DNA from 3 places in the Clostridium oceanicum genome. Region 3 is predicted to be linked to each of the others. Evidence: predicted binding sites of a transcription regulator. Region 3 holds the regulator's gene; each other region holds the start of a gene.
The links. Region 3 encodes HrcA, which represses chaperone genes, less so after heat shock. Its sites were predicted from a motif close to TGTTAGCACTCNNNNNNNNNGAGTGCTAACA; they were not measured.

Region 1 (4,535 bases), on a different contig from region 3:
ATATATCACATCCCACTTATTACCACTTTATATTCTTTAATAAAATAGAAAGATTTAAAATAATTAGTATGCTAATAAAAAATAAAGGAAGCATCTTTATTTAAAAAATGCTTCCTTATTACATATTTTATTTCATTATTTTACAAATATCATTTGTAAATTCAACTGGATCTTCTATAGATAATCCTTCTACAAGCAATGCTTGATTGTATAACAAGTTAGTATATAAACTTAATTTTTCTTTATCATTTTCACAAGCATTTTTTAAAGCTTTAAATACTTCATGGTCTGTATTTATTTCTAAAACTTTATCTGCTTTTACCCCATTATTATTTGGCATTTGTTTTAAAACTTTTTCCATTTCAATTGAAATTTCTCCTTCATTTGTCAAGCATACAGGATGTTTTTTCAATATTTTAGAAGCTTTAACTTCTTTAACTTTGTCTTTTAGTATATTTTTCATTTCTTCAAATAATTCTTTGTTAGCTTCTATTTCTTCTTTTGATTCTTCTTTACTTTTATCATCTTCTATTCCTAAATCTCCACTAGATACTGATTTAAATTCTTTTTCTTTATATTTCATTAACATTTTTATAGCAAACTCATCTACATCTTCTGTAAAGTATAATATTTCATACCCTTTATCAAGTACCATTTCTGTTTGTGGAAGTTTTTCTATTCTATCTACTGATTCACCGGATGCATAATAAATATATTTTTGATCTTCTCTCATTCTTGAAACATATTCATCTAAAGTAACCAATTTTTTTTCTTTTGATGAATAAAACATTATTAAATCTTGAAGTGTTTCTTTTTCTTGACCATAATTTTCATATATTCCATATTTTAATTGTCTGCCAAATGCTTTATAGAAAATTTCATATTTTTCTCTATCTTTTTTAATTAAAGTCTTTAATTCATTTTTTACTTTATTTTTGATATTTTTAGCTATAAGTCTAAGTTGTCTGTCATGTTGTAATACTTCTCTTGAAATATTTAAAGACAAATCTTCTGAATCTACTATACCTTTTACAAAACTAAAATAATCTGGAAGTAATTCTTTGCACTTATTCATTATCATAACGCCATTTGAATATAATTCTAATCCCTTTTCATATTCTTTTGTATAAAAATCAAAAGGAACATTTTCAGGTATATATAAAATAGCATTATAACAAACTGCACCATCTACACTTGTGTGTATGTATTTAACTGGATTATCAAAACCATAATGTTTATCATGGTAGAAATTTATATAATCTTCTTCTTTAAGTTCATTTTTATTCTTTTTCCAAATAGGAACTCTACTATTTACAACTTTTTCTTCTATAAATTCTTCATACTCATCTTTACTGCCTTCTTTAAGCTTTCTATTTTTCATATTCATCTTAATTGGGTATCTTATAAAGTCAGAATACTTTTTAATTATAGATTTTAACGTGATTTCATCTAAATATTTATCATAATCTTCTTCTTCTGATTTTTCTTTTATTTTTAAGATTATTGTAGTACCTACTGAATCTTTACTACAAGGCTCTATAGTATATCCTTCTTTTCCTTTAGATTCCCATTTATAAGCTGTATCACTCTCTAATGCTTTACTTATAACAGTAACTGTATCTGCAACTAAAAATGCAGAATAGAATCCTACACCAAATTGACCTATTATATCATGACCATCTTCTATTTTTTCTTCTTTTTTAAAGTTTAAAGAACCACTTTTTGCAATAACACCTAAGTTTTCTTCTAACTCCTCTTTTGTCATTCCTATACCAGTATCTCTAATTTCTAATATTCTCTCTTCTTTATTAGGAATTATTTTAATATAATAATCTTCCTTATTAAAAGTTATAGAATCATCTGTTAAGGCTTTATAATAAATTTTATCAATAGCATCACTAGAATTTGAAATGAGCTCTCTTAAAAAAATCTCCCTGTGAGTATAAATTGAATTAATCATAAGATCTAAAAGTCTTTTGGATTCCGCTTTAAATTGTTTAGTTTCCATATAATTCTCTCCTTTCAAATTAAAAAACTATGTATATACATAGTTAAGATTCTATACATTATAAAATGCTTATTAGCACTCACTATATTCAAGTGCTAATAACCTTCTCTTACTTATATATCACATTTTCATAATTATGTCAATAATTTAAGTTTAATTTTAATAATACTATTAAATTAATAGTCTAAATAAAATACTGTCCTTATAACCTTAATTTAAATAAAATTCCTTAAACTAAAGTAATTATACTAATGAAATTATATATAACTTAAATTCCATAAAATCAGAAAAATATGCGAAAATATAAAATCTACGCATATTTTAAAAAAATTTATTAATTTAAAATAAATATACAAAAACTAATTTACTAATTTTTATATTTTAAAATCACACTAATATATTCTTCTATCTATAATCTTTCTTATTTTACCAGTACGTCCAACACGTTCTATAGCATACGGTGGCAATAATTCAATATTAATATTATTAATCAAATTATTTCTATAATCTTTTCCTATACTCCTTATATTAGTTTTTAATAAAAGTTTAATTTTATTTATGAGCATTTCTTTATTATAATTAGCATTTTTACTTTTAGTTTCTATTTTAAAAATTATATCTCGCATCTTATCTACATTTTTAATTATAATCTGAAAAAATGGAGAAACTTCCTTTACATTTTTTAAAACTCCTTGCACATCATTTAAATATATATCTGATACATTAAGTCTGATGACATCATCTGTCCTTGATAATAGTTTAAATTTTTTAGATGTCCTACCACAACTACAAGGCTCCTCTATCCATTTTATTTTATCACCTATTCTATACCTTATTATAGGATTAAGTGTTTTATTTAAAGATGTAACTATTGCTTCTCCATTCTTGTCACTTTCTAAGTAACACCAATCCTCTAAAACATGGTGCTCACTACCCTTACAGTGTGGACATTGAAATCCTATAGGTCCTATTTCTACTGCAGCATAACTAAATGATGAAATTATCTTAGCACCTAAAATGTTTTTTATATATTCCTTAGCTTTCATAGACATATGTTCTCCACCATAATATATTTTCTCTATTTTTATATTGACATGGATCTTTTCTATCTCTTGAGCTAAAAGTATAATATTACCTGGAAGACCTACAATTACATTTGGTTTAAATTTTTTTAAATATTCAATAGTCTCTCTCTCTGATTGATTAGCAGTTATGGGTAATATTTTACACCCAGTTTCTTCTAGTCCTTTATTAACCGCTAAAAATGCTGTCCAAAAAGCTCCTACTTTCATATAATTAACAACAGTATCTTCTTTAGTAATACCGACAGCTTTAAAGCCTTTACCAAATACTTTTTGAGATTCTTTGAATTCATCATAAGAATATTCTACATATTTCATTTTCCCAGTAGTTCCCCCTGCAGAAAATACATAACTGTTGTTATTCTTTCTTGTTATCATTTGATTTCCTTTATCTACACTATTGTTAAAAATATGTTTTTTTTCTAGTATTGGAATATCTTTAAATTCCTCTAAACTTTTTAAAGGTAATTTAACCTTTTTATAAAACTCCTTATAAAAAGGTGCTTTTATAGCCTCTTTTAGTAATAAATTTAATTTTGAAAGTATAATATCATCTTTTTTTATATTAGATGCAAAATCCAAAGCTAACTCACTTTCTTTTAAATCTTCTTTATTTATATGTCTTACAAGCAAATTACAAAGATATACTCCATCATGAGGAGCTGATTCATCATTATTTACACTCATAGACCCTGGTCTACAAAATCTTAATACACCATAATCTATAAATTTTTCTACTTTATCCTGCAAATTTTCTTTACAAACTATCCCTACAGTAGACATATAATATTTTAATTTTTCTATATTTCCTTTAAATATATCTTTATAACTATGGACTATATTTATATAAATGGTTCTATTTAATGGTGAGCTTATAATTTTATTACTTTTATTAACTATTACAGTATGAAAACCACATCTTCCCTCTAAAAGTTGACACTTTCCATTAAACTGCCTCCATTTTTCAATTTCTCTTTCTTTTCTAATTTCCACCTTAGAATCTAATTCTAGTTGATTTTGAGGAAATTTTAAGGCTAAATTTTCTAGTTCATTATATAAACTATCTATAAATAATTTAACATTACTAGAATCTTCTATAAATATATTTTGACAGCTTGTACAAGCTCTTTGTTCCCAATATACTATGTCTTTTGCAAAACCTTTAGCTGAATTTTTGATTTCATCTCTTTCTAAATCTTTACATACAAGTCCAAAGCTTATTTTAGGACCAAAAGAGTAAATTTCAGTTTTAGCTGAAAGTCCATTTTTATAATTTACAACAGCTTCTTCTCCTCCGAATATTAGTACAGCATCAAATTGATTTTTAACTGTTTTTTCTATTTCAATATTCTTTCTACTCCAATAGGTAATAGCTATATATGGAATTATAATTCTATCTTTATCAATCTCCATTAATGCCTCATAAAACAAACTTGGAAATAAAA
Region 2 (4,535 bases), on a different contig from region 3:
TTATGATATTCGTAGTACATACTGAAATAAAGGTGATTTTAGATGAAAAAGAAGAATTTGAAAGAAAGAATAGATTTTTTAAAACAGATTATAAAAGACAATAAGGCTAGTATTGTTTTATCATTATTTTTTATTTTAATAATTTTTGTTGGATATGAATATTATAAAAATATATCTGATTTTAGAAATCCAAATAAGATAAAAGAGATTATACTTTCTTATGGTAGCAATGGAGTTTTAGTATATTTGATGTTTCAAATTATTCAAGTAGTAGCTTTTTTTATACCAGGAGAAATAATACAAATAGCCGGTGGGTATATATATGATACTACTTTAGGGAGTATACTTTCTATAGTAGGAATTGTTATAGGAAGTAGTATAGTATATGGAATATCTCATGTTTACGGTAAGCCTTTAATAGAAAAAATTATATCTAAAAAAGAAATAAAGTTTTTTGATAAGATATTAAACTTAGGGGAAATAAATTTTGTTGTATTTTTATTATACTTAATACCAGGTATTCCTAAAGATGCATTAGGATATATATGTGGAATATCGAAAATAAGTTTTAAAAACTTTTTTATTTTTTCTACCTTAGGAAGAATACCTGGTATTATAATTTCTGCATATTTTGGTGCAAATATAAATGCAGGTAGTAGGCCATTACTTTGGGGAATAGGAATAACTGCTGTAGCACTATTTTTAATAGGGGTTATAAAAGGAGAAAAAATAGTAAAAAAGATACTAAAAAAGTAAATTTATTTTCTATTATGTAAATTATATATATATAAACAAATCATGCTACTTAAAAATATTATAATCAATATTATTAATGAACAATGAAAGAAAAATTCTTGTGGTAGCAAGTTTATAATAGGGTCTTTTCTAGGGTCAAAGAGCCAGTAATCATTTCTAAAAAGTATTTTATGAAACATATTAAAGCTTTTGTCAAAATTTATTATTAAAGGTAATGCTAATATTAAGGGAATCAATAATAAAAACATGCCTGTATATTTTAAAAAAATAATATTTTTATTTTTAAATTTCATAATTATAATAGGTAATAGTAGTATTATGCTTATAGTTATGAATTTTTTTATGCAAGAAAAAATGTATTTTACTTCTATAAAATGTATAATAGCTTCCTTTGAAGAAGGTAAATATGGAAGTTTAAAATTTGAACTATTAGAACTTATGTAATTAATCAAATATGTATAAACTTCTTTAATCTGTTCAGTATTTAAATAAGAGTTTTTTTCTATAGATAAATTTTTTATATCATAGAAATATATATATTTAAAATTTAATACAATGTTAAAAGAAATTAAGATTATAATAATTGATAAAATTAATCCTATAAATATATCTAAAAATTTTGTTTTATTTCTAAGAATCATAGGGTAAACACATCCTTTCTATTAAATATATATTTTACAACAAAACCTGTATAAAATATAGATGTTTGGTATAATAATAGATGTGTATGAATTATATAGCAAAACTGATTAAAATAACAATATAGCCATATAATTATAAAATTCAGAGAATATCAACCAATTAATTAACTATTTAATGGTTGATATTATAAGTGGTATTAACTATTATAATAATTGTATTAGCACTCAACGTTAATGACTGCTAACAATTATGTTAATTATTTAAAAATATATAAATTAAGCAAAATATATTTTAAGGAGGGGTTTACATGAACATTAGACCACTTGGAGATAGAGTTGTTATAAAGACAGTAGAGGCAGAGGAAACTACTAAAAGTGGAATCGTATTACCGGGAGCAGCTAAAGAAAAACCTCAAGTAGCAGAGGTTGTAGCAGTGGGACCTGGTGGATTAGTTGAAGGAAAAGAAGTTAAAATGGAAGTAAAAGTAGGAGACAAGGTATTGTTTTCTAAATATGCAGGAAATGAAGTTAAACTTGATGGAGAAGAAGTTACAATATTAAAGCAAGATGATATCCTTGCAATAGTTGAATAATTATATAAGATTTTAGTTAGGAGGGTTTAAAATGGCAAAGAGCATATTATTTGGAGAAGAATCAAGAAGAGCAATGCAAGATGGTGTTAATAAATTAGCGGATACAGTAAAAGTAACACTAGGACCTAAAGGAAGAAATGTAGTTTTAGATAAAAAATTTGGTTCACCATTAATAACAAATGATGGTGTTACAATAGCTAGGGAAATAGAATTAGAAGATTCATATGAAAATATGGGAGCACAACTTGTAAAAGAAGTTGCAACTAAAACTAATGATGTAGCAGGGGACGGAACTACTACAGCTACATTATTAGCTCAAGCTATTATAAGAGAAGGATTAAAAAATGTTACAGCAGGAGCTAATCCTATTCAAATAAGAGAAGGAATAAGAAAAGCTGTAACTAAAGCTGTTGAAGAAATAAAAGCTATTTCTAAACCAATCAATGGTAAAGAAGATATAGCTAGAGTAGCTGCTATATCAGCTGCTAATGAAGAAATAGGAAAACTTATAGCAGATGCCATGGAAAAGGTAGGAAATGATGGAGTAATAACAGTTGAAGAATCAAAATCTATGGGAACTGAATTAGAAGTAGTTGAAGGTATGCAATTTGATAGAGGATATTTAAGTCCTTACATGGTAACAGATACAGAAAAAATGGAAGCTAACTTAGAAGATCCATATATATTAATAACAGATAAAAAAATATCTAACATACAAGAAATACTTCCTATACTTGAACAAATAGTTCAACAAGGTAAGAAACTTATGATTATAGGAGAAGATATAGAAGGAGAAGCTTTAGCTACATTAGTTGTTAATAAACTAAGAGGAACATTCACTTGCGTAGCTGTTAAAGCTCCAGGATTTGGTGATAGAAGAAAAGAAATGCTTCAAGATATAGCTATATTAACAGGTGGTACAGTAGTATCTGAAGAATTAGGAAGAGAATTAAAAGATGTTACTATAGATATGCTTGGAAGAGCAGATAGTATAAAAGTTACAAAAGAAAATACTACAATAGTTAATGGAAAAGGCGAAAAATCTCAAATAGAAAATAGAGTGGCACAAATAAAAGCTCAAATAGAAGAAACAACATCAGATTTTGATAAAGAAAAACTTCAAGAAAGACTTGCTAAAATAGCTGGAGGAGTAGCAGTTATAAGAGTAGGAGCTGCTACAGAAACTGAATTAAAAGAACAAAAATTGAGAATAGAAGATGCACTAGCTGCAACAAAAGCAGCTGTAGAAGAAGGAATAGTTCCAGGTGGTGGAACAGCTTATATAGATATAATTCCAAAACTACAAAATGTAGATTCTGATATAAGAGATTCTAAATTAGGAATAGAAATAATAAGAAAAGCATTAGAAGAACCTGTAAAACAAATTGCTAATAATGCAGGGGTTGAAGGTGCAGTAATTATAGAAAAAGTTAAAGATAGTAAAGTTGGAATTGGATATGATGCTTTAAAGGGAGAATATGTAGATATGATAGAAAAAGGCATTGTTGATCCAACTAAGGTTACAAGATCAGCATTACAATATGCTGCATCAGTAGCTTCAACATTCTTAACAACAGAAGCTGCAATAGCAGATATTCCAGAAAAAGAAAGTGCTCCAATGCCACAAGCTCCAGGAATGGGCGGCATGGAAGGAATGTATTAATAAAAAGCATAAAATAAATATGAGTTACAAATAAAAGGATTTTTGATTAATCAAAAATCCTTTTGTTATATAAAAAAATTATAAATTGTGTATTAATACGCTGCTACCCTTAATTTTTTTAGCTTTACTTTTAATTTCAGTTGCAAGCTTAGTGATTTCTTCTGTATTAGAAAAGGAATTGAAATTACCGTATACTCCAGCTATAGATAGAGTAGTTAGATTAAAACTAGTTTTCTTTTCTGTTCTATCTAAAGATTCTATATATCCTCTTTTTATATCTTCCTTATTAAAAAAATTAAGAATTCCAATATCAAATTCATTTAATATAGAATCACAAAGTTCTTTTGAATCTTGAAAAGAGCTTTTTATAATACATATAAAATCGTCTCCTCCTATATGTCCAATAAAGTTATCATAAGGAAATTTGTTTTTTAATTTATTTTCTATTAAGTTTGATGTAAAATTAAGTATTCTATCACCATTTTCAAAGCCGTAGACGTCATTATATGCTTTGAAATTGTCTAAGTCCAAGTATAGTATACAAAATGTATGGGTGTCCCTTATAATGCCTTTTAACATATTATCTATAATAATATTCCCAGGAAGTCCTGTTAAAGGATTTAATTGTTTGGCATAATTGGTTTTTATAGTTGTAGTAAATTCTAAAAGTTTTTTAACTGTTACAAGTCCTAGATACTTAGAATTTTTTGTTACGATTATACAATCATAAACTTTAGAATCCTCTCTATTCATTGCTAACTTAGAAACTTTGTTTACAGGAGTATAATAATCTACAATTAGTGCATTACAATCCATTATAAGAGATACAGGTCTTCTAGAAAACACTGAAAAACCATATTGTACAGCTAGTACTGAATTTAA
Region 3 (4,535 bases):
AATAGCTCCTTCAGATTATGTAGGAGCAGTAATGGAACTTGCTCAAAGCAGAAGAGGTGTATTTAAAGATATGCAGTATTTAGATACTACTAGAGTATCTTTAAACTATGAGATACCTTTAAATGAAATAATATATGATTTCTTTGATGCGTTAAAATCAAGAACAAGAGGATATGCATCTTTTGATTATGAATTACACGGATACAAAGAAGCGGATTTAGTAAAATTAGATATATTATTAAATGGAGAAATGGTAGATGCTTTATCTATGATAGTTCCTAGGGAAAGAGCAGCAGGCCGTGGTAGAAGTATGGCTCAAAAATTAAAAGAGTTAATTCCAAGACAGCTATTTGAAATACCAATTCAAGCAGCTATAGGTTCAAAAGTAATAGCTAGAGAAACTGTAAAAGCTATGAGAAAAGATGTCCTTGCAAAATGCTACGGTGGAGATATATCTAGAAAAAGAAAACTTCTAGAAAAACAAAAAGAAGGTAAAAAGAGAATGAGACAGGTAGGATCTGTTGAAGTTCCACAAGAAGCATTTATGGCAGTTTTAAAAACTGATGAATAATAGAATTTCGAAATTTTAGGAGGGGAAATTTTGATTGAAACAAAAATAAATGGTAATAGCATATCTTTATATATACATATACCATTTTGTAAACAAAAGTGTTTGTATTGCGATTTTATATCTTACTCTAATAAAGAAAGTCTTAAAAAAGAGTATATAAAAGCCCTTTCTAAAGAAATATCTATAGTTACTAAAAATAGAATAATTAATACTATATTTATAGGTGGGGGTACACCCACCTATTTATCTTTAGAAGAGCTTAAGATACTAAAAAGATCTATAGATGAAATACATAAAGATATAAATTTAGAATTTACAGTAGAAGGTAATCCTGGTACATTTACCTTAGAAAAACTAAAACTTTTAAAATCTATGGGAGTAAATAGATTAAGTATAGGACTACAAAGTTTTGATGATGCATTATTAAAAAAATTAGGAAGAATACATAATGCTAAAGAATTTATAGATAGCTTTAAAAAAGCTAGATTAGTAGGTTTTAATAATATAAATATAGATTTAATGTTTGGACTTCCAGGTCAAAGTTTTGAAGTTTGGAAAGATACCTTAAATAAAGTTCTTACATTAAAACCAGAACATCTATCTTGCTATAGTCTTATAGTAGAAGAAAATACACCTTTTTATAATATGTATAATGATGGAGTTTTGAATTTACCTGGGGAAGATAGAGAAAGAGAAATGTATGAATATTGTATAAATTTTTTAGCGAAAAATGGATATAATCAGTATGAAATTTCAAATTTTGCCAAGTATAATAAAGAGTGTAGACATAATTTAGTATATTGGAATATGAAAGAATATTTAGGATGTGGAGTAGGAGCACATTCATATATAAAAGGTTATAGATATAAGAATACTTCCTTAGTAGAAGAGTACATAAATTATATGAAAGATAACAGCTTAATAAAAATAAGAGAAGAATCACACAAAAATACTTTAGAAGAAGAAATAGAAGAATTTATTTTTATGGGACTTAGAAAAATAAAAGGAATTTCTATAAAAGAATTTACAAAAAGGTTTAAAATAGATATTTTTAATCTATATGGGAATATTATAAATAAGTATGTAAAACTAGGATTTTTAATATTAAAAAAGGATACATTGAAGCTATCTAAAGAAGGGATAAATGTATCTAATACTATACTTAGTGATTTTGTTTTAAAATAAGAGAAAATAAAAGGAAAACTTAGAAAAAATAAGATTTTTACTATATAATATAGAAATTTATAATATATGCAGTATTTAATATAAATAATATAAAATTATTAAGTTGACAAATGATTTGTACAATGGTAGATTTTAATTATAGTAATTAGCACTCATTAAAAGCGAGTGCTAATAAAAGAGGTGGCATTATGATATGGATGAAAGAAAAATCAGAATACTTCAAGCTATAATAAATGATTATATAAATAGCGGAGAGCCTATAGGCTCTAGAACTATTGCTAAAAAATATGATTTAGGAGTTAGCTCTGCTACTATAAGAAATGAAATGGCAGATCTTGAAGATATGGGGTATTTAGAACAAATACACAGTTCATCTGGTAGAATACCATCTGATAAAGGTTATAGATTATATGTAGATAAACTTATGAGGTTATCTGATCTGCCTTTAGAAGAACAAATATTAATAAAAGAAAACTTATTAGACTCTGCTTTATATGAAGTTGATAAGATTATAAGACAGTCTACAGCTTTAGTATCTAAGCTTACTGATTTAGCCTGTTTAGTAAAATTACCTTCAATAATAAAGAGTAGTTTAAAATCTCTACAAGTTATAAAGATTGATGGCAATAATTTGTTGTTAGTTGTTATTACTGATAATGGAATAATAAAAAATAGCATAGTTAGAGTGAAAAATAATTTAGATTCAAAGTCTATAGTTAAATTAAATAACATGTTAAATGATAAGTTAAAAGGATTTAATTTAGAAAAGTTAGATTTTAAATATATAGATGAACTTCAAGATGAATTAACAGAATTTCAAGACATATTTGTCCCTGTTATTTATAAACTATATGAGATGCTTACAGATATTAATGGGTCTGAAATATATATGGAAGGAGCTTCTAATATATTTAAATACCCTGAATATAATGATATTCATAAGGCTAAAGAGTTTTTATCAATGCTTAATGATAAACACAAAGTAGAAGATCTTTTAGAATCTAGTTCTAGAATTTCCATAAGAATAGGAAATGAGAATTTTATAGATGATGCTAAAACTTGCAGTGTTATTTCAGCAGTTTATAGCATGGGAGATAAGCCTATAGGTACTATAGGAGTTATAGGACCAACTAGGATACCTTATAGTAAAATAATATCCGTTATAAATACTATAGTTAAAGAAATGAATGATATTTTAATAAAATAAGCTTGTAATGGAGGGATATAATTGTCAAATAAGTGTACTGACGAAAAAAAGAGCGTAAAAGAAAATAAAGAAAATTTAGTAGAAGAAGTTGAAAATGAAGATATTGAAACTTGTGATTGTAAGGATAAGTCTTGTGACTTAAAAGATGAATCTGAAGTGGAAACTAAGGATGAAATTAAAAATAACAGTGAAGAAGAATGTGAAAGCGATAAAGAAAATAGAGAAAAGGAATTTGAAGATATGTTAAGTATGTCTAAGAAGAAAAATGAAAAGCTAGAAAAAGAATTAGGGGATGTAAAAGAAAAACTTCTAAGAACTTTAGCTGAATATGATAATTATAGAAAAAGAACTGCTAAAGAAAAAGAAGATATCTATACAAATGCATGTGAAGATGTATTAAAAGAAATGCTTCCAGTGTTAGATAATTTAGAAAGAGCTTATAAAGTTGAAGGAAGCATTGAAGATATAAAAAAAGGTATTGAAATGACAGTAAAACAATTTAATACTTCTTTAGAAAAATTAGGAGTAGAAGAAATAAAATCAGATGAGAAATTTGATCCTAATTATCATAATGCTGTTATGCATATAGATGATGAAAACTATGGTGAAAAAGAAATTGCTGAAGTTTTCCAAAAGGGATATAAAAAAGGAGAAAAGGTTATAAGATATAGTATGGTTAAAGTTGCAAATTAATTTTGGAATTCAATTATAAAAAGATTTTAATTAATTTAGGAGGTAATAGGAAATGGCAAAAATAATTGGAATTGATTTAGGAACAACAAACTCTTGTGTATCTGTAATGGAAGGTGGAGAACCAACAGTTATACCAAATGCTGAAGGATCAAGAACAACTCCATCAGTAGTATCTTTCCAAGGAAACGATGAAAGATTAGTAGGTCAAGTTGCAAAAAGACAGGCAATAACTAACCCAGAAAAGACTATAATTTCTATAAAAAGATATATGGGAACAGATCATAAAGTTAACATAGATTCAAAAGAATATACTCCACAAGAGATATCAGCTATGGTACTTCAAAAATTAAAGGCTGATGCAGAATCTTATTTAGGAGAAAAAGTTAATCAAGCAGTAATAACTGTTCCAGCTTATTTTAATGATAGTCAAAGACAGGCAACTAAAGATGCTGGTAAAATAGCAGGACTTGAAGTTTTAAGAATAATCAATGAACCAACTGCTGCAGCTCTTGCTTATGGAATGGATAAAATGGATACAAACCAAAAAATATTTGTATATGATTTAGGTGGCGGTACTTTTGATGTATCTATACTTGAACTTGGAGATGGAGTTTTTGAAGTAAAAGCTACTAATGGTGATACAAAATTAGGTGGAGACGATTTTGATCAAAAGATAATAGATCATATAGCAGAAACTTTTAAAGCAGAAAATGGAATGGACTTAAGAAATGATAAAATGGCAGTACAAAGATTAAAAGAAGCTGCAGAAAAAGCTAAAATTGAGTTATCTTCATCAACTCAAACTAATATAAATCTACCATTTATAACTGCAGATGCAACAGGTCCAAAACACATAGATATGAATTTAACTAGAGCTAA

Region 1: htpG (molecular chaperone HtpG) is a predicted target of HrcA. The motif match lies at 2,079-2,109, and genes of this name have one in related genera.
Region 2: groES (co-chaperone GroES) is a predicted target of HrcA. The motif match lies at 1,614-1,644, and genes of this name have one in related genera.

What each region holds. Positions count from the first base shown of each region.
Region 1 covers NZ_BAAACG010000008.1:149,150-153,684, forward strand. Annotated here, with positions in the region: gene htpG (molecular chaperone HtpG) at 128-2,008, opposite strand; gene ABDZ71_RS06920 (acyl-CoA reductase) at 2,401-4,535, opposite strand, start outside.
Region 2 covers NZ_BAAACG010000003.1:49,771-54,305, reverse strand. Annotated here, with positions in the region: gene ABDZ71_RS02020 (TVP38/TMEM64 family protein) at 43-756, shown strand; gene ABDZ71_RS02015 (TIGR01906 family membrane protein) at 759-1,397, opposite strand; gene groES (co-chaperone GroES) at 1,706-1,990, shown strand; gene groL (chaperonin GroEL) at 2,022-3,653, shown strand; gene ABDZ71_RS02000 (EAL domain-containing protein) at 3,732-4,535, opposite strand, start outside.
Region 3 covers NZ_BAAACG010000019.1:394,385-398,919, reverse strand. Annotated here, with positions in the region: gene lepA (translation elongation factor 4) at 1-571, shown strand, start outside; gene hemW (radical SAM family heme chaperone HemW) at 605-1,756, shown strand; gene hrcA (heat-inducible transcriptional repressor HrcA) at 1,950-2,963, shown strand; gene grpE (nucleotide exchange factor GrpE) at 2,985-3,656, shown strand; gene dnaK (molecular chaperone DnaK) at 3,709-4,535, shown strand, end outside.